Regions from separate parts of the Pseudomonas sp. GW821-FHT03C07 genome, predicted to be linked through region 2. Evidence: predicted binding sites of a transcription regulator. Region 2 holds the regulator's gene; the other holds the start of a gene.
What was found. The regulator FliA, encoded in region 2, starts transcription of late flagellar genes. The targets are predictions, from matches to a motif close to CTAAAGTTTNNNNNNNNNNNGCCGNTAA.
Positions count from the first base shown of each region.

Region 1 (5,674 bases), 200 kb from region 2:
CGATCTGGTCCCGGGCGATCTCCAGCACCTCGCTGACCGCGTCGACAATGATGCCCACCAGACCGGAGCTGCCCGCTCCACGGGTTTCCAACATGACGATGCAGGTGCGTGCACTCTGCTGCGTCAGGCTACCGCCGAAACGCAGCCCCAGGTCCAGCACCGGAATCGCCGCGCCACGCAGGTTGGTCACCCCGCGAATGCTCGGCGGTGCCAGCGGCAGCGCGGTAATCGGCCCGTACTCGACGATCTCGCGGACACTCAAGGTGCCAACGGCAAACATCTCCTGGCCCAGGCTGAACGTCAGGTACTGGGTCGGCACCGCATCCCGTGGGGGCCGCAGCGGCGAATTGGATTCAGACATGGCTCACTCCCGGGGGCCGGCCGTGAACGGCCGGTCCCTTCTCAAGATTGGACAGAGGCACCCGCTTGCCCGGCGCCCGATCGACAGCACTCAGTGCAGTTGGCCGGCGATTTCGCTGACGCAGAGCACCTGGTCGACTTGCAGCAAGGTCAGGAACTCACCCCGGACCCGGACCATGCCGCGGATGAAATCCCCACGGATCCGGTTGCCGATCACCGGGGCCGGCTTGATGTCGCCCAGGTCGATCTCGATCACCTCGCTGACCGAGTCGACGACGATGCCCAGCACCTGCGCGTCGCCCTCCTGGTACACCTCGAGGATCACGATGCAGGTACGACTGCCCTGTTGCGTGGTGCCTTTGCTGAAACGCGCCTGCAGATCGATCACCGGTACCACAGAGCCTCGCAGGTTGATCACCCCACGGATAAAGTCCGGCATCATCGGCACCTGGGTGACCTGGCCGTACTCGATGATCTCGCGCACGCACAAGGTATCGATGGCGTAGGCCTCCCTGGCCGAGGTGAATGTCAGGAACTGCGCGGGCTCGCTCGCTCCCGGGTTCTGCGCCTCCGGTTCGAGGACGCTGGCGGCGACTGGGTTCATGGCTTAACTCCCGAAGCGAATGAAACCGCCCTCATGGGCATGCTCGCGGTCCTGCATGCCCCGCTGGCTGGAAGGGGCCACTCGCAGCGCCGGGGCGACCGTCGCACCGCCCTGCAGGGTGAAAAAGCCCATCAGTTCCTGCAACTGCTCGGCCTGGCTGCTCATTTCCTCGGCCGTGGCCGCCAGTTCCTCGGAGGCCGAGGCATTCTGCTGGGTAATCTGGCTCATCTGCGACATGGCCCCATTGATCTGTTCGGAGCCAATCGACTGCTCCTCGGAAGCGGCGGCAATTTCCTGGACCAGGTCGGAGGTCTTGGTGATCGAGGGCACGATTTCATCCAGCAGGCTGCCCGCGCGCTCGGCCAGGGCCACGCTGTTTTTCGCCACCTGGCCGATCTCCTGGGCCGCGATCTGACTCCGTTCGGCCAGCTTGCGCACCTCGGCCGCGACCACGGCAAAGCCCTTGCCATGCTCACCGGCGCGGGCCGCTTCAATCGCCGCGTTGAGCGCCAGCAGGTTGGTCTGATAAGCAATCGAGTCAACGATGCCGATCTTCTCGGCAATGGTTTTCATCGCCGAGACAGTGTCTTTCACCGCCTGCCCACCTTCGCTGGCTTCCTTGGTGGCCTTGCCCGCCATGCCGTCGGTGACTTTGGCGTTCTCGGTGTTCTGGGCAATCGAAGCCGACATCTGCTCCAGCGACGCCGAGGTTTCCTCGACCGAAGCCGCTTGCATCGACGCCGACTGGCTGATGCTTTGCGCGGTGGCGGAAATCTCTTCCGAAGCACTGGACAGCGAATCGGCGGAACTGCGCACTTCACCGATGATTTGCGAGAGCTTGCCGACCGTCTCGTTGACCGAGTTTTTCAGGTCTTGCAGGCTGCCCTGATAATGCCCCTTGACGCTGCGGGTCAGGTCGCCGCCGGACAGCGCCGCCATGACTTCCATCGCCTCGCTGAGCGGGGCGACGATCGAGTCCAGAGTGCTGTTGACGCCCTCGACGATGCGGCGGAAGTCGCCCTGGTGCCGAGCGCTGTCGGCGCGGGTGTCGAGTTTGCCGACCACGGCATCCTCGCTCAACCGGCGAGTGTCTTCGACCAGCGCCTGGATATTGCTGCGCAACTGCTCGATGTGCTCGTTGATAAAGGCTTTCTTGCCGGGGAAACGGGCCAGGGGCGCCGACAGATCGCCCTCGCCGAACGCGCGGATACAGGCCATGGCTTGTTTCTTCACGCTGATGTGGCCGTTGACCATATCGTTGATGCCCTGGGCGATCTGACGGTAGGAACCCTGGAATTTCTGCGCATCGATCTGCACATCGATGTCGCCTTTCTCATGCTCGTCCGACATCCGGCGCATCTCTTCGATCAAGGTCATGATCGTGCTGCGCAGGTGTTCGATGGTGACATTGATAAAGGCTTTCTTGCCGGGGAAAGCCTGGAGCGGCGCGCCCAGATCGCCCTCGCTGATCGACTTGATGCAGGCCATGGCTTGTTTCTTCACGCTGATATGGCCGTTGACCATAGTGTTGATCCCCTGGGCCATCAGTCCGTAGCTTCCGGCGAAACGGCCGGCCTCGATCTGCACCTCAATGTCGCCTTTATCGTGCTCGGCGGACATGTGGTTCATTTCCGTGATCAGCTGGTTCAGGGTGCCGCTCAGTTGCTGCATGGAACCCAGCAAGCCCGAAGCGGTTGCAGCATTGCCACTGGTCATGGCTTCCAATTGACCGGTGACCAGGCGATCGGTCAGAACCCGGACTTCATCCGGCTCCCCCCCCAGGGTGCGCAACAAGCCTCGAGCCAGGAAAACGCCCAGCAGGATGGTGACCAGCAGGGTGACGCCCCCCACCAGGACCACGGTATAGAACGCGGTCTGCTCCGTGGCGGTCGCGGCCTGGGCCGCCTTGCTGCCCAGCTCCAGGTTGTACTGGCGCATATCGCTCAAGGCCGCGGTGACTTTATCCAGAGCCGCTTCGCTGTCGAGCAACAGGCCGCGCGCCGCTGCCTGATCACCCCCTTTGAGCAGGCTGTCGAAACGTTCCAGGCCATGGTTATAGCCATCGATGCGACTGCGCAGGCTATTGAGCAACGCCGTGTCATGATCGTCGGAAATCAACTCTTTCTGATAGCGATCCAGTGCCTGGGTCACCGACGCCTGAGCCTTGTCGAGCGGCGAAGAGCGGCTGTCGAGCGGCGCGGAAAGACTCTGCCACTGATGAACGTGGCTATCGGCCAGGGTCTCGGCCACCTGGTCCAGCAAGACCACACTGGGAACCGTATTGACTTGGGCATAGCTGGCCATGGTTCTGACCCCGCCCATCAGGTAGAGGCTGACGGCCCCCAGGATCAGGATGCCCAGCAGGGCGGACGCGACCAACAGCGAGATATTCTTTTTGACGGTCATGAGGCTGCACTCCAGGGTGAAGGCTATTGAGTCAGTTCAGGGCTGAGGGTCGTGCCGTGCTTCTGCTGGCTGGCGACTTGCCCAAGTAAGTTGGGAATATCCAGGATCAGCGCCACCGCGCCGCTCCCTAAAATGGTGAAACCGCCCAATCCATGGGCCCTGCCGAACAGCTTGCCCAGCGGCTTGATCACGGTCTGGAATTCACCCAACAGTTGATCAACCACAAGCCCCACCCGAACGCCGGCGTAATGCACTACCACAATGTTTTCACGGCCATGGTGCGGCTCGTTGATGGCAAACATCTCCCGTAGCCGCAGGACCGGCAGCACCGAGCCGCGCAGGTCCAGATAGTCTTGGTTGTTGCGATCATCGGCGCTCAGCTCGATACACTCCTCGACCATGTCCAGGGGCACCACATAAGAGGCCTTGCCGACCCCGATGAGAAAGCCATCGATGATCGCCAGGGTCAGTGGCAGACGGATGCGCACCGTGGTGCCGACGCCCTCCTCGCTTTCCAGATTGACGCTGCCGCGCAGCGCAAGGATGTTTCGCTTCACCACATCCATGCCCACGCCGCGTCCGGAGAGGCTGCTGACCTGCTCGGCGGTGGAAAAACCCGGCTCGAAAATCAGGTTGAGAATGTCCTTGTCCGCCAGCACCTGCCCTTCGGCCAGCAGCCCCCGCTCCCGGGCCTTGGCCAGAATCCGTTGTTTGTTCAGGCCACCACCGTCGTCGGAGACTTCGATGACAATGCTGCTGGCCTCGTGATAGGCGTTGAGGCGAACGCAGCCCTGCGCCGGTTTGCCCCGCTCGCGGCGCAGTTGCAGGGCTTCGATGCCGTGATCCATGGCGTTGCGCACCAGGTGGGTCAGGGGGTCGCCAATGCGCTCGACCACGGTCTTGTCCAGTTCGGTTTCCGCACCGTTGACCTCCAGGACAATGTCCTTGCCCAGTTCCTTGGAGACATCGCGGACCACCCGCTGGAAGCGGTTGAAAGTGGCGCCGATCTGCACCATGCGCAGGGTCAGGGCACTGTCGCGCACCTCCTCGACCAGACGCGACAGGGAACTGGCGGCCTCGATCATCTCGCCGATACCGCTACGCACCGCCACCAGGTTGGCACCGGCGCCGGCGATAATCAGTTCGCCCACCAGATTGATCAGTTGATCCAGCTTGCCGGCATCGACGCGAATCAGGTTGCCCTCGACCGCGCGCGCCTCCCTCGGAGCCTTGGCACGGGACTGCCCGTCAGCTTGAGGTAGCGGTGGGTCCAGCACGGCTTCGGGAGCCGCTGCTTGAGTCGCCTGCAGCCAGTCCTCCCGGGTCAGCGAGCCACAAGCGATGAACGCCTCCAGCAAAACCTCCGGGTCGCTGCCCAGGCGGCCGATCAGCGCCTGGAAGTCCGCGACTTGGCGTGTGGGCGGCAGCACGCAGATCTGGCTGTCTTCACGAACGAAGTCGAAGGCGCTTTCGATAGTCGCCTGATCGGCCTCACTGACAAACCCCAACTCGAACCCCAGGTAGCAGCTTTCCGGGTCCATGGCCGCGACCTCGGGCAGGCGGTCGGTCATGCAGACGACCCCGGTGATCTGCCCGAAACTCTTGAGGTAACGCAGAAAGGACAAGGGATCCATGCCATTGCGCAGCACATCGGCGCCGAAACGCAGCGACAGGTGCCAATGACGAAATCCATCCGCCGAATCGCTCGCCGGCGTGTCCACGGGCGCCGCTTGTTCCGGCGCCAGCGACGGCTGTAGGTAACGATTGAGCCGGGCAACCAACGCGCTGCCCTGCCGCTCGTGGTCGGCGGTGAGACCTTGCAGGTCGCCATGGCTGGCGAGCAGGTCGATGAGTTCGCCCAGGTGGTCGCGAACCTGCAGGAACAACGCACTGAGTGCTTCGTCGACCCGTAGCTCATTGCCGCGGACCCGGTCCAGCACGCTTTCCGCCACATGGGTGAAGGCGACGATGGGGGTCAGGCCAAACAGGCCGGCAGAGCCCTTGATGGTGTGGGCCACGCGAAACAACGCATTAATGGTGTCAACGTCATCGGGGACCTGCTCGATCTGCAGCAGTGCATCCTCCATCAGCAACAACAGCTCCTGGCTTTCGGCGATAAAGGTCTGCAGCACATCGTCCAGGTTCATCGGCGAGGTCATGGCGTCAGCCTCTCTGCGCATGAGCGGCAAGCGGCTCAGCGAAATAGTGGTGCAAGCCGCTCAAGTCGAAGGCCTGGAGTACCGCGGCGCTGTGATTGCTCAGGATCAGGGTGCTGCCCTGACGGATCGACTCCTGCTTGGCCAG
Region 1 is NZ_JBWKUQ010000003.1:299,934-305,607, forward strand. It holds gene AC07VG_RS07590 (chemotaxis protein CheW) at 1-361, opposite strand, end outside; gene AC07VG_RS07595 (chemotaxis protein CheW) at 452-964, opposite strand; gene AC07VG_RS07600 (methyl-accepting chemotaxis protein) at 968-2,635, opposite strand; gene AC07VG_RS07605 (chemotaxis protein CheA) at 3,394-5,529, opposite strand; gene AC07VG_RS07610 (STAS domain-containing protein) at 5,534-5,674, opposite strand, start outside.
Region 1: a site for FliA is predicted at 2,901-2,928, ahead of AC07VG_RS07600 (methyl-accepting chemotaxis protein). Genes of this name have one in related genera too.

Region 2 (14,606 bases):
GGCGGCGATTCCCGAAGCGGACGTGATCATCACCAACCCGACCCACTATGCCGTGGCGCTCAAATATGACGCGGAGAAGGGCGGGGCGCCGGTGTTGCTGGCCAAGGGCAGCGACTTCCTGGCCTTGAAGATCCGTGAGATTGCCGTCGAGCACGACATCCTGCTGCTCGAATCGCCGGCCCTGGCGCGTTCGATCTACTACTCCACCGAGTTGGATCAGGAGATTCCGGCGGGCTTGTACCTGGCGGTGGCGCAGGTGTTGGCGTATGTCTTCCAGATCCGCCAGTACCGCGCCGGCAAGGGCAAGCGCCCCGATCCTCTGAAGGGCGACCTGCCGATTCCGCCGGATCTGCGCCGCGATACCTGATCAGTGCTCCTTTGGCGCTACTCCGTATAAATACGACTTTTGCGTGCGCCATCACCTATCCATTTAAACCTCGTCGACAGAGTTGGAAGGCTTCTTGCAGAGGCAGGCCTATGGCGCCCGTGGCGTCAAAAGTTTGCTTCAAGGTGACGAGGAATACCGGTGGATCGCTCTCAACTTCTCAACTCGGCGCGCAGCAACCTGAGCAGCCTCGGCCGGGGCAACCTGGGTGTGCCGGTGCTGCTGTTGGTCATGCTGGCGATGATGATGTTGCCAGTGCCAGCGTTCCTGCTGGATGTGTTCTTCACCTTCAACATCGCCTTGTCGATCGTGGTTCTGCTGGTCTGCGTCTATGCCCTGCGGCCGCTGGACTTTGCGGTGTTCCCGACCATCCTGCTGATCGCCACGCTGTTGCGTCTGGCATTGAACGTGGCCTCGACCCGGGTGGTCATGCTCCACGGCCAGGAAGGCCACGCCGCGGCCGGTAAGGTGATCCAGGCCTTCGGTGAGGTGGTGATCGGCGGCAACTACGTGGTCGGTATCGTCGTCTTCGCGATCTTGATGATCATCAACTTTGTCGTGGTCACCAAGGGTGCCGGACGGATTTCCGAGGTGAGCGCGCGTTTCACCCTCGATGCGATGCCCGGCAAGCAGATGGCGATCGACGCCGACCTCAACGCCGGCCTGATCGATCAGCCACAGGCCAAGCTGCGGCGCCTGGAAGTCGCTCAGGAAGCCGAGTTCTACGGTTCGATGGACGGTGCCAGTAAATTCGTCCGCGGTGACGCCGTCGCCGGCCTGCTGATTCTGTTCATCAACCTGATCGGCGGCATGGCGGTCGGGATCTTCCAGCACCACATGAGCTTTGCCGACGCCGGCAAGGTCTACGCCTTGCTGACCATCGGTGACGGTTTGGTGGCGCAATTGCCATCACTGTTGTTATCCACAGCCGCGGCGATCATGGTGACCCGGGCTTCCGGTTCGGAAGACATGGGCAAGCAGATCAGCCGGCAGATGTTCGCCTCGCCCAAGGCCCTGGGAGTCGCCGCCGGCCTGATGGCGGTGATGGGCCTGGTGCCGGGCATGCCGCACTTTTCCTTTATCAGCCTGGCGGCCGTGGCCGGCGGCATGGCTTATATGCTCTGGAAAAAACAGAATGTCGCCAAGGTCCAGGCCCTGGCCGAAGTCCAGCGCCAGCAGGACCTGCTGCCATCGCCGGCACGGACCATGGAAACCAAGGAGCTGGGCTGGGACGACGTCAGTCCCATCGACATGATCGGCCTGGAAGTCGGTTATCGCCTGATTCCACTGGTGGACCGCAACCAGGGCGGGCAATTGTTGGCGCGGATCAAGGGGGTGCGCAAGAAGCTCTCCCAGGACCTGGGCTTTCTGATGCCCACTGTGCATATTCGTGACAACCTTGACCTGGCACCCAGTGCCTACCGCCTGACCCTGATGGGGGTGACCCTGGCTGAGGCCGAGATTTACCCGGATCGCGAGCTGGCGATCAATCCGGGCCAGGTCTACGGCCCGCTCAACGGGATTACCGCCAAGGACCCGGCCTTTGGTCTGGAGGCGGTCTGGATCGAGGTCAGTCAGCGTTCCCAGGCGCAGTCCCTGGGGTACACCGTGGTCGACGCCAGCACCGTGGTGGCGACGCACCTCAACCAGATCCTCTACAAGCACTCCAGCGAGCTGATCGGCCACGAGGAAGTCCAGCAACTCATGCAATTGCTGGCCAAGGGCTCGCCGAAGCTGGCCGAAGAGCTGGTGCCGGGGATCATTTCCCTGTCGCATCTGCTCAAGGTGCTGCAGGCCTTGCTCGCCGAACACGTGCCGGTCCGCGACATCCGCAGCATTGCCGAAGCGATCGCCAACAATGCCTCCAAGAGTCAAGATACTGCCGCTATGGTTGCCGCGGTTCGCGTCGGATTGTCCCGTGCAATCGTCCAAAGCATTGTGGGGCTTGAGTCCGAGCTGCCTGTGATCACCTTGGAGCCCAGGTTGGAACAGATATTGCTCAATAGTCTGCAGAAGGCCGGACAAGGCTCGGAAGAAGGCGTTCTTCTGGAACCGAGCATGGCCGAGAAACTCCAGCGTTCGCTGATCGACGCCGCCCAGCGCCAGGAAATGCAAGGGCAGCCGGTGATCCTGCTGGTAGCTGGACCGGTTCGCGCGATGCTTTCGCGGTTTGGACGACTGGCGGTGCCAAGTTTGCATGTCTTGGCCTACCAGGAAATTCCGGACAACAAGCAAGTGACCATCGTTGCGACAGTAGGGCCCAACGGCTGAGGTAGTGGGTTATGCAAGTTAAGCGTTTTTTCGCCGCCGATATGCGTCAGGCCATGAAGCTCGTGCGTGATGAGCTGGGCTCGGACGCGGCCATTATCGGCAACCGCCGGATTGCGGGCGGTGTCGAGCTGACGGCTGCCCTGGACTACAAGCTCTCGGCGCTGTCGCCGCGGGTGCCGAACATGGAGCTCGAAGACGAGCTGCGCAAGACCCAGTCGCGTATCGTCACCGCCCAGGCCGAACTGAGCTTGCGCAGTGACGGCGATACCGACAACGCAACCAATCGCCAACTGTTCGCCGGCCTGCCGCTGACCGCCGCCGAGCCGCTGATCGAACCGACTTTCGACGAGCCGCGGCGCCCGGCGCCAGCGCCTGTGGTGCACGCCCCGGCGGTGGACCAGCGGGTGTTCGACTCGATGCGTTCGGAACTCAACGGCCTGCGTGAGCTGCTGGAAGTCCAGCTGGGCTCCCTGGCCTGGAACCAGTTGCAAGGCCGTCAGCCGCAGCAGGCCAACCTCTGGCGCCGTCTGCAGCGCATCGGCCTGTCCGGGCCGCTGTCGCGCGACCTGCTGGAACTGGTTACCGGGATCGACGAGCCACGCCAGGCCTGGCGCATGCTGCTGGCGCACCTGGCGCGGATGATTGTCACACCCGAGATCGAGCCACTGGAAGAGGGCGGTGTGATTGCCATGGTCGGTCCTGCCGGCATGGGCAAGACCACCACGCTGGCCAAGCTGGCGGCGCGCTACGTGCTCAAGTACGGCGCGCAGAACATCGCGCTGGTGAGCATGGACAGCTTCCGCATCGGTGCCCAGGAGCAGCTCAAGACCCTGGGGCGGATCCTCAATGTCTCGGTGACCCATGTCGACCCGGGCCAGTCCCTGGCCCAGGCCCTCGATCCGCTGCTGCGCAAACGCGTGGTGCTGATCGATACCGCCGGCCTGCAGGCCAGCGACCCGGCGTTGCGCATGCAACTGGAAAGCCTGGCCGGACGCGGGATCAAGGCGAAGAATTATCTGGTCCTGGCTACCACCAGCCAGAAACAGGTGCTGACGGCCGCCTACCACAGCTATAAACGCTGCGGGCTGGCCGGTTGCATCCTGACTAAACTGGATGAAACGGCGAGCCTCGGCGAAGTGCTGAGCCTGGCTATCAGTCACGAACTGCCCGTGGCCTATCTGACCGACGGGCCGCGTATTCCGGATGATCTGCACCTGCCACGCCGGCATCAACTGGTGTCCAGGGCGGTCAGTGTGCAAATGCAGGAAGAACCCAGCGAGGAAGCCATGGCCGATATGTTCGCTGATATCTACCACAGCCCGTCGAAGCGGGTGGGCTGAGATGAGTATTCAGACGTTGCAAATTACCTACATCGATGGTCTGCCACGCATTGTTCCGACAAGTGAACGCGCAGCCACTTATGTGGCCTTCCGTCTAAGCAAGACAAGGTAAGAAGAGAACATGGGCAGCATGCATCCCGTACAGGTGATCGCGGTGACCGGCGGCAAAGGTGGCGTCGGGAAGACCAACGTGTCAGTGAATTTGTCCCTGGCGCTGGCTGAGCTTGGCCGGCGCGTCATGCTGCTGGATGCGGATCTGGGGCTGGCGAATGTCGACGTCCTGCTCGGCCTGACCCCCAAACGCACCCTGGCCGACGTGGTCGAGGGCCGCTGCGAACTGCGCGACGTACTGTTGCAAGGTCCGGGCGGGATTCGCATCGTGCCGGCGGCCTCGGGGACCCAGAGCATGGTGCACCTGAGCCCGGCGCAGCATGCCGGCCTGATCCAGGCATTCAGCGATATCGGCGACAACCTCGATGTGCTGGTGATCGACACGGCCGCGGGTATTGGCGAGTCGGTGGTCAGCTTCGTCCGCGCGGCCCAGGAAGTGTTGCTGGTGGTCTGCGACGAGCCGACCTCGATCACCGACGCCTACGCCTTGATCAAACTGCTCAACCGCGACTACGGCATGAACCGCTTCCGCGTACTGGCCAACATGGCCCAGAGCCCGCAGGAAGGCCGCAACCTGTTCGCCAAGTTGACCAAGGTCACGGATCGTTTCCTGGATGTGGCCCTACAATACGTCGGCGCCGTTCCTTATGACGAGTGTGTACGCAAGGCCGTGCAAAAGCAGCGCGCGGTCTATGAGGCATTTCCCCGTTCGAAATGCGCCTTGGCGTTCAAGGCAATCGCGCAGAAGGTCGACACCTGGCCGCTCCCTGCCAATCCTCGGGGGCACCTGGAGTTTTTCGTCGAGCGTCTGGTGCATCAAACGAGTGCGGGACCGGTTCTATGACTGCCAGTGGCTATCGCATGTATTCCAAGTCGTCACGTGACAGCCAGTATGAACTGATCGAGCGTTACGCACCTTTGGTCAAACGTATTGCCTATCACCTGCTGGCGCGACTGCCGGCCAGCGTTCAGGTCGAGGATCTGATCCAGGCCGGGATGATCGGTCTGCTGGAGGTCTCGACCAAGTACGACGCGAGCAAAGGTGCCAGTTTCGAGACCTATGCCGGCATCCGTATCCGCGGCGCGATGCTTGATGAAGTGCGCAAGGGTGACTGGGCACCGCGTTCGGTGCACCGCAATACACGCATGGTCAGTGACGCAATTCGTGCAATTGAAGCAAAAACCGGCCGTGACGCTAAAGATCACGAGGTTGCAGCCGAACTCCAATTGAGTCTCGACGATTATTACGGGATTTTGAACGATACCTTGGGCAGTCGCCTGTTCAGTTTCGACGACCTGTTGCAGGACGGCGAACATGAAGGGCTGCACGAGGACGGCGCGAGTGCTCATCTCGAACCGTCGCGCGATCTGGAAGATGAACGCTTCCAGGCGGCGCTGGCGGATGCGATTGCCAATTTGCCGGAGCGTGAGCGACTGGTGTTGGCGCTGTACTACGACGAAGAGCTGAACCTCAAGGAAATTGGTGAGGTGCTGGGGGTCAGCGAATCGCGAGTCAGCCAGTTACACAGCCAGTGCGCGGCCCGCTTGCGGGGGCGTTTGGGGGAGTGGCGAGCGCGTTGAAGGCAGTGCGGGAACACTGCGAACGAGACCGACATGGCGTTTGACGCCCTGTGGGAGACTCGGCCGGATGAGGTTTCCATGCAGTCGTTGAGTGCTGTGCCGAATTGATTGAACAGCGCGTCCAGGTGCTGAACGCGTTTAAGACTGCTTGGAGGTCGAATTGGACAAGAACATGAAAATCCTCATCGTTGACGATTTTTCAACGATGCGGCGGATCATCAAGAACCTGTTGCGTGACCTCGGGTTCACCAACACGGTTGAGGCGGACGACGGTACTACCGCGATTCCCGTCCTCAACAGCGGTAGCATCGACTTTCTGGTCACTGACTGGAACATGCCCGGCATGACCGGCATCGATCTGCTGCGCCACGTGCGTGCCGATGAAAAGCTCAAGCACCTGCCGGTGTTGATGGTCACGGCCGAAGCCAAGCGCGAGCAGATCATCGAAGCTGCCCAGGCCGGTGTAAACGGCTATGTGGTCAAACCATTCACGGCCCAGGCGTTGAAAGAGAAGATCGAGAAAATCTTCGAACGCATCGGCTGATGAAGTCCACCACGGGGGCGCTATGGAGCACAACGAATCTTCACTGGGTGATTTTGAACTAACCCTGAAAAAACATGCCCGCGAACTGGTCGACAGCCTTGAAAAAGGTCGATTTGGCGACGCGGTGCAAATGATCCATGAGCTGAATCAGACCCGTGACCGTGGCCTGTACCTGGAAGTCGGCAAGCTCACCCGCGAATTGCACAGCGCTATTGTCAACTTCCAGATCGACCCGCATATGCCGCAGGCCGAGGAAGTCTCGCAGATCACCGACGCCACCGAGCGCCTGTCCTATGTGGTCAGGCTGACGGAAGCCGCGGCCAACCGCACCATGGACCTGGTGGAGAGTGCGACCCCGAGGGTCACTGGCCTGAACGTGGAGGCCAAGGCCTTGGGCGCTGACTGGAGCCGTTTCATGCGGCGCGAAGTCGGTGCCCAGGAGTTTCGCGAGTTGGCGCGGCGGGTCGAGACGTTCCTGTCCCGCAGCGAGCAGGAAACCCGCGCGGTGTCGAGCGAGCTGAACGATATTCTGCTGGCCCAGGATTACCAGGACCTTACCGGTCAGGTGATCAAGCGCGTGACCCAAATGGTCACCGAAGTGGAAAGCAACCTGCTCAAACTGGTGCTGATGGCCAGCCAGGTCGACCGTTTTGCCGGTATCGAGCATGATCACGATGCCATCCTTGCCGAAAAAGATCCGCAAAATGAGTTGGCCAAGGGTGTAGGTCCGCAGATTCATGCCGATAAACGTGAAGACGTTATGTCCGGTCAGGACGATGTCGACGATTTGCTTTCCAGTCTTGGATTCTAGGAGCACCCAAACACATGAGCTTCGGCGCCGATGAAGAGATCCTTCAGGATTTTCTGGTTGAGGCCGGCGAGATTCTGGAGCAACTGTCCGAACAACTGGTCGAGCTGGAAAGCCGGCCTGATGATGCGGACCTGCTCAATGCAATCTTTCGCGGTTTTCACACTGTAAAAGGGGGCGCCGGCTTCCTCCAGCTCAACGAGCTGGTGGAGTGCTGTCACATCGCCGAGAACGTGTTCGACATCCTGCGCAAGGGTGAGCGACGTGTCGACTCGGAGCTGATGGACGTGGTCCTGGAAGCGCTGGATGCGGTGAACGGCATGTTCAGCGAAGTGCGCGAACGTGGCCCGATCACTGCGGCAACCCCGGAACTGCTGGCGGCCTTGGCGCGTCTGGCGGAACCGGCGGCTGCCGAAGTCGTGGCCGCGCCGGTGGCCGAGGCCGTGGTGCCTGAAGCGGTCGCTGAAAGCGAGTCTGGTGACATCACCGACAATGAATTCGAATTGCTGCTCGACTCCCTGAACAGCGTCAAGGCCGCAGCCGAGGCACCAAAAGCCATGGCCGTGGGGGCGGCGCCGGGCGAGGCTGGCGGCGATGAAATCACTGATGCCGAGTTCGAATCGCTGCTCGACCAGTTGCACGGCAAGGGCCAGTTCGCCCCGGATGCGGTCGCGGCACCGACTTCGCCGGCAGCCCCAGCTGCCGCCAGCGGTGCGCCGGAAAGTACCGATATTACCGACGACGAATTCGAAGCTTTGCTGGACCAGTTGCATGGCAAGGGGTCGTTCAAGGTCGAAGCGCTCGATACCACCGCGGCTTCGGCCCAGGCGGCTGAAAGTACAGGCGCCGCCAGCGGTGACCTGATCACCGACCAGGAATTCGAATCGCTGCTCGACGAGTTGCATGGCAAGGGCAAATTCACCGAAGTGGCCGCGACCACGGCGGTGGCTACGCCGGTGGCGGCCAAACCGGCCGCTGCTGCCGCGCCTGCCGCCAAGGCACCTGCTCCGGCAGCGGCGACGCCAGCCCCGGCCAAGGCCGCGCCGGCACCGGCTGCTGCACCGGCTCCGGCCCGCGCGCCGGCACCTGCCGCCGCCGCTGGTGACAAGCCGGCCGCCAGCGAAGCGGAAACCACCGTGCGGGTCGATACCGCGCGTCTGGACGAGATCATGAACATGGTCGGCGAACTGGTGCTGGTGCGTAACCGCCTGGTGCGCCTGGGCTTGAACAGTGGCGATGAGGCCATGTCCAAGGCCGTGTCCAACCTCGACGTGGTGACCGCCGACCTGCAGACCGCGGTGATGAAAACCCGCATGCAGCCGATCAAGAAAGTTTTCGGCCGCTTCCCGCGCCTGGTTCGCGACCTGGCCCGGCAGTTGAAGAAAGAGATCAACCTGGAGCTGGTGGGCGAAGAGACCGACCTCGACAAGAACCTGGTGGAGGCCCTGGCCGACCCGCTGGTCCACTTGGTGCGCAACTCGGTCGACCACGGTATCGAAGAACCGGCCGACCGCGAGGCCATGGGCAAGTCCCGCAGCGGTCGGGTGATCCTCTCCGCCGAGCAGGAAGGCGACCACATCCTGCTGTCGATCTCCGATGACGGCAAGGGCATGGACGCCGACGTGCTGCGCAGCATTGCGGTGAAGAAGGGCCTGATGGACAAGGATGCGGCCGATCGCCTGAGCGAGACCGACTGCTTCAACCTGATCTTTGCCCCGGGTTTCTCGACCAAGACCGAGATTTCCGACGTGTCCGGGCGTGGCGTGGGCATGGATGTGGTGAAAACCAAGATCGCCCAGCTCAACGGCACCATCAACATCTACTCGACCAAGGGCAAGGGCTCGAAGATCGTCATCAAGGTCCCGTTGACCCTGGCGATCATGCCGACCCTGATGGTCATGCTCGGCAACCAGGCCTTTGCCTTCCCGCTGGTCAACGTCAACGAGATCTTCCACCTCGACCTGTCGCGCACCAACGTGGTCGACGGCCAGGAAGTGGTGATTGTCCGCGACAAGGCCCTGCCGCTGTTCTACCTCAAGCGCTGGCTGGTCAGCTCGGCCGCTCACGAAGAGCAGCGCGAAGGCCATGTGGTGATCCTTTCAGTGGGCACCCAGCGGATCGGCTTCGTCGTCGATCAGTTGGTCGGCCAGGAAGAAGTGGTCATCAAGCCGCTGGGCAAGATGCTGCAGGGGACTCCGGGTATGTCGGGCGCCACCATTACCGGTGACGGTCGCATTGCCTTGATTCTCGACGTGCCGAGCATGCTCAAGCGTTACGCCGCACGGCGTATTTGATTCTGGACCGGCGGCGGCGCTTAAGTCCGCCGCCGTGCCTAACGGAGTGTTTATGGTAGTCAAGGTCCTGGTGGTGGATGATTCGGGGTTTTTCCGCCGCCGCGTCTCGGAAATCCTTTCGGCGGATCCGAGCATCCAGGTCGTCGGTACGGCGACCAACGGTAAAGAAGCCATCGATCAGGCCCTGGCCCTCAAGCCGGACGTGATCACCATGGACTACGAGATGCCGATGATGGACGGCATCACGGCGGTGCGGCATATCATGCAGCGCTGCCCGACTCCGGTATTGATGTTCTCGTCCCTGACCCACGAAGGCGCCCGAGTGACCCTCGATGCGCTGGACGCCGGGGCCGTGGATTTCCTGCCGAAGAATTTCGAAGACATCTCGCGCAATCCCGAGAAGGTCAAGCAACTGTTGTGCGAGAAGGTTCACAGCATCTCGCGCAGTAACCGCCGCTTCAGCAGTGTTCCCGCCGCCGCGCCGTCTCCGGCCGCTACGCCGACACCGGCGTCCGGCAGCTATGGCAGCCCGGCTCCGGCACCCGTGCGGACCACCCCGGTGGCCAGTCGTGCCCCGGCCCCGACACAGGCTTCGGTATCGACTTCCGGGGCACCGAAGCGCAAAGCCTACAAGCTGGTCGCCATCGGTACGTCCACCGGTGGTCCGGTGGCCTTGCAACGGGTCCTGACCCAGTTGCCGGCCAGCTTCCCGGCGCCCATCGTGTTGATCCAGCACATGCCGGCGGCCTTCACCAAGGCCTTTGCCGAACGTCTGGACAAGCTCTGCCAGATCAATGTCAAGGAAGCCGAGGATGGTGACATCCTGCGTCCCGGCCTGGCCTTGCTCGCGCCAGGTGGCAAGCAGATGATGATCGACGGGCGCGGCGCGGTGAAAATCCTGCCGGGTGATGAGCGTCTGAACTACAAGCCCTGTGTGGATATCACCTTCGGTTCCGCGGCCAAGTCCTATGGCGACAAAGTTCTGGCGGTGGTGCTCACCGGCATGGGCGCCGACGGCCGCGAAGGTGCGCGTCTGCTCAAGCAGGGTGGCAGTGCGATCTGGGCCCAGGACGAAGCCAGTTGCGTGATCTACGGCATGCCCATGGCCATCGTCAAAGCTGAGCTGGCCGATGCGGTCTACAGTCTGGATGAAATCGGCAAGCATCTGGTCGAGGCCTGCCTCTGATGGATGTGTTGAGCCTTATCGGGATTATCCTGGCGTTTGTCGCCATCATTGGTGGCAATTTCCTCGAAGGGGGTCACCTTGGGGCCCTGGCCAACGGTCCGGCGGCCTTGATCGTGCTGGGTGGGACCATCGGCGCGGCCTTGCTGCAATCGCCGATGAGTGCATTCAAGCGTGCCATGCAGATTCTCGCCTGGATCCTCTTTCCGCCGCGCATCGACCTGCCCGCCGGCGTCGAGCGGGTGGTCAACTGGAGCCTGACGGCGCGCAAGGAGGGCCTGCTGGGCCTGGAAGGCGTCGCCGAGGCCGAGCCCGACACCTACTCGCGCAAAGGCCTGCAACTGCTGGTCGATGGCGCCGAGCCGGAAGCCATTCGCAGCATTCTGGAGGTGGATTTCTACACTCAGGAAAGCCGTGATATCGAGGCCGCCAAGGTCTTCGAAAGCATGGGCGGCTATGCGCCGACCATCGGCATCATCGGTGCGGTGATGGGCCTGATTCACGTGATGGGTAACCTCGGCGACCCCTCGCAACTGGGGAGCGGCATTGCCGTGGCCTTCGTCGCCACCATCTACGGCGTGGCCAGTGCCAACCTGGTGCTGCTGCCGGTGGCGAGCAAGCTCAAGTCGATTGCCTTGCGCCAGTCACGTTACCGGGAAATGCTCCTCGAAGGCATCCTGTCGATTGCCGAGGGGGAGAACCCGCGCTCCATTGAATTGAAGCTGCAAGGCTTCATGGACTGATGGAGTAGACATGGCCAGACGTCGCCAACACGAAGAGCATGTGAATCACGAGCGCTGGCTGGTTTCCTACGCCGACTTCATCACGCTGCTGTTCGCCTTTTTCGTGGTCATGTACTCGATTTCCTCGATCAATGAAGGCAAGTACAAGGTGATCTCCCAGGCGCTGGTCGGGGTGTTCAGCGACGTCGATCGCAGCCTCAAGCCGATTCCCATCGGTGACGAACGCCCGGTGACGGTCAAGCCGGCCGACCCGTTGATCAAGGACAGCGAACAGACCGACGCGGCCTTCGGCCAGGGCGCCAAGGATCCGCTGAAGAGCATCGCCGACGATATCAGCGCGGCATTCGGCGACTTGATCAGCTCCAACCAGATGACCGTGCGTGGCAACGAACTGTGGGTCGAGATCGAACTCAACTCCAGCCTGCTGTTCGGCAGCGGCGATGCGATGCCCAGCGACATGGCGTTCAACATCATCGACAAGGTGGCGAAGATCCTCAAACCCTTCGACAACCCGATCCATGTCGAAGGCTTTACCGACGACCAACCGATTCGTACCGCGCAATACCCCACCAACTGGGAGCTGTCCTCGGCCCGCTCGGCGAGTATCGTACGGATGATGGCCATGGATGGGGTCAACCCCGGTCGCCTGGCTTCGGTGGGTTATGGCGAGTTCCAGCCGGTGGCCAACAATGCCACCGCCGAAGGCCGGGCGCGCAACCGGCGGGTGGTGCTGGTGGTGTCGCGTAACCTCGACGTGCGTCGCAGCCTGACGGGGACTGGCACCGCCAATGCAAAACCGGACGCGGCCTTGAAGCGTGCTGGCACACAAACTGCACCGCCAGCGATAAAGCAAGCGGTACGCGAGAACGCCGTCAAATCTCCGGCACCTGCTCTATAACTTGGCGCTATTTCTCGACCGGCTTGATGCCGGTCGGGAGGAATACACTGAATGAGAGTCTGGGCAGTAGCCAATCAAAAGGGTGGCGTCGGTAAGACCACTTCCTCCATCGCTTTAGCCGGATTGCTGGCCGAGGCGGGCAAGCGCGTGGTCGTGGTCGACCTCGACCCCCACGGCTCGATGACCAGCTATTTCGGTTATGACCCCGATACCCTGGAACACAGCAATTTTGACCTGTTCCAGCATCGGGGCACGGTGCCCACGGGCTTGCCCGGCCAATTGCTGTTGTCCACCAGCGACGAACGGATTTCCCTGCTGCCGTCGAGTACCGCCCTGGCGACCCTCGAGCGCCTTTCGCCGGGCCAGAGCGGCCTGGGCCTGGTGATCGCCAAGAGCTTGGCGCAGTTGTGGCAGGACTTCGATTACGCGGTGATCGACAGCCCGCCATTGCTCGGCGTGTTGATGGTCAATGCCCTGGCGGCGAGCCAGCAGTTGGTGGTGCCGGTGCAGACCGAGCACCTGGCGGTCAAGGGCCTGGAGCGGATGGTCAACACCCTGGCGATGATCAACCGTTCGCGCAAGCAGGCCTTGCCCTACACCATCGTGCCGACCCTGTTCGACCGCCGGACCCAGGCCTCCATGGGCACCTTGCGGGTCTTGCGCGACAAGTTCCCGGAGACCATCTGGGAAGGCTATATTCCGGTCGACACGCGCCTGCGCGATGCCAGCCGCGCCGGTGTGACACCGTCGCAGTTCGACGGCAAGAGCCGTGGCGTGCTGGCCTATCGAGCCCTGCTCAAGCACTTGCTGACCCAGCAACTCATTCCGCAGGTGGCCTGACGTGACCCAGTCCTCAAGTCACCTGCCTGTCCAGCCGATACCCTTTACAGGTTACTGTAACGGGACATCTCCATGGGCATACACATGATCCGTCCTGTCGAAATCACCACACGGCCGCAAGTGGCGCTGCAATCCTACCTGGATGCACTGTTGCAGGAGGCGACCGAAGAGTTGCCGGTGGAAATCGCCGCCACTGTCGAGGTGCCGGTATCGGTGCCGGTGGAACCGAGCCCGATCAGCGAACTGGACGAGTTCCAGGCCGCCGTGCTCGAAGAACAGGCCCGCGATGCCTTGGCGGCGGCCATGGCCGCCGCAGCAGTGGTGACGGCGCCAGCTCCGGCCCCGGCCCCGCGGGTGCTGGAAGTGCCGGTGGTGATACCGCAGGTGGTGCCGGTCGCCCCGGTGGTGGTGGTGGAACCGGTGGTCGAGGTGCATCTGCCGCCCGCCGCGAATATCCCGCCGCCGCCGGTGCAGGGCGACGAGCGTCCGCATTGGGCGGCCGAGCCTTTCGAGTGCCTGCTGTTCGACGTGGCCGGGCTGACCCTGGCGGTGCCGCTGGTGTGCCTGGGTTCGATCTATTCGCTGGCGGGGCACGAGCTGACGCCGCTGTTCGGTCAACCGGAATGGTTCCTCGGGATCCTGCCGAGCCAGGCCGGCAACCTGAAAGTGCTGGATACCGCACGTTGGGTGATGCCGGACCGCTATCGCGACGACTTCCGCCAGGGGCTGCAATATGTGATCTCGGTCCAGGGCTACGAATGGGGGCTGGCGGTGCATCAGGTCAGCCGCTCCTTGCGCCTGGACCCCAACGAAATCAAATGGCGTACCCATCGTGGGCAGCGGCCGTGGCTGGCGGGCACGGTCATCGAACACATGTGTGCATTGCTCGACGTCTCCGAACTGGCCGAACTGATCGCCAGCGGAGCGGTGAAACACCTGCAAACGAATAAATCAGCCAGCAAACCAACGAACAAATAACGGCGGCCTCGCGGTCCCCCCGCGAGGTTCGCCAGAGCACACACCGTATCAACGGTCATTGAGGGTCAGGGGTATGAATAAGTCGTCGTCCGCACAGAGTTCCGAAGATCCGATCCTGCAATGGGTAACCTTCAAGCTGGATAACGAGTCCTATGGGATCAACGTGATGCGCGTCCAGGAAGTCCTGCGCTACACCGAGATCGCCCCGGTACCGGGTGCCCCGAGCTACGTGCTGGGGATCATCAACCTGCGCGGCAACGTCGTCACCGTGATCGACACCCGCCAGCGTTTCGGCTTGATGCCGACCGAAGTGAACGACAACACCCGGATCGTGATCATCGAGGCCGACAAGCAAGTGGTCGGCATCATGGTCGACAGCGTGGCGGAAGTGGTCTATCTGCGCCAGTCGGAAGTCGAAACCGCACCGAACGTGGGCAACGACGAATCGGCCAAGTTCATCCAGGGCGTGTGCAACAAGAACAACGAACTGCTGATTCTGGTTGAGCTGGACAAGATGATGAGCGAAGAAGAATGGTCCGAGCTGGAGAGCATCTGATTGATTCTTGAGGTCGCCGTTATTCTCCTGGCCCTGTTGTGGGTCGGGACCGTCGGGATGTTTGTGCTCTACGC
Region 2 is NZ_JBWKUQ010000003.1:92,794-107,399, reverse strand. It holds gene flhB (flagellar biosynthesis protein FlhB) at 1-367, shown strand, start outside; gene flhA (flagellar biosynthesis protein FlhA) at 527-2,656, shown strand; gene flhF (flagellar biosynthesis GTPase FlhF) at 2,668-3,996, shown strand; gene fleN (flagellar synthesis regulator FleN) at 4,118-4,951, shown strand; gene fliA (RNA polymerase sigma factor FliA) at 4,948-5,688, shown strand; gene AC07VG_RS06625 (chemotaxis response regulator CheY) at 5,861-6,232, shown strand; gene AC07VG_RS06620 (protein phosphatase CheZ) at 6,255-7,043, shown strand; gene AC07VG_RS06615 (chemotaxis protein CheA) at 7,058-9,334, shown strand; gene AC07VG_RS06610 (protein-glutamate methylesterase/protein-glutamine glutaminase) at 9,387-10,520, shown strand; gene AC07VG_RS06605 (flagellar motor protein) at 10,520-11,260, shown strand; gene motD (flagellar motor protein MotD) at 11,271-12,158, shown strand; gene AC07VG_RS06595 (ParA family protein) at 12,210-12,998, shown strand; gene AC07VG_RS06590 (CheW domain-containing protein) at 13,083-13,976, shown strand; gene AC07VG_RS06585 (chemotaxis protein CheW) at 14,050-14,532, shown strand; gene AC07VG_RS06580 (DUF2802 domain-containing protein) at 14,533-14,606, shown strand, end outside.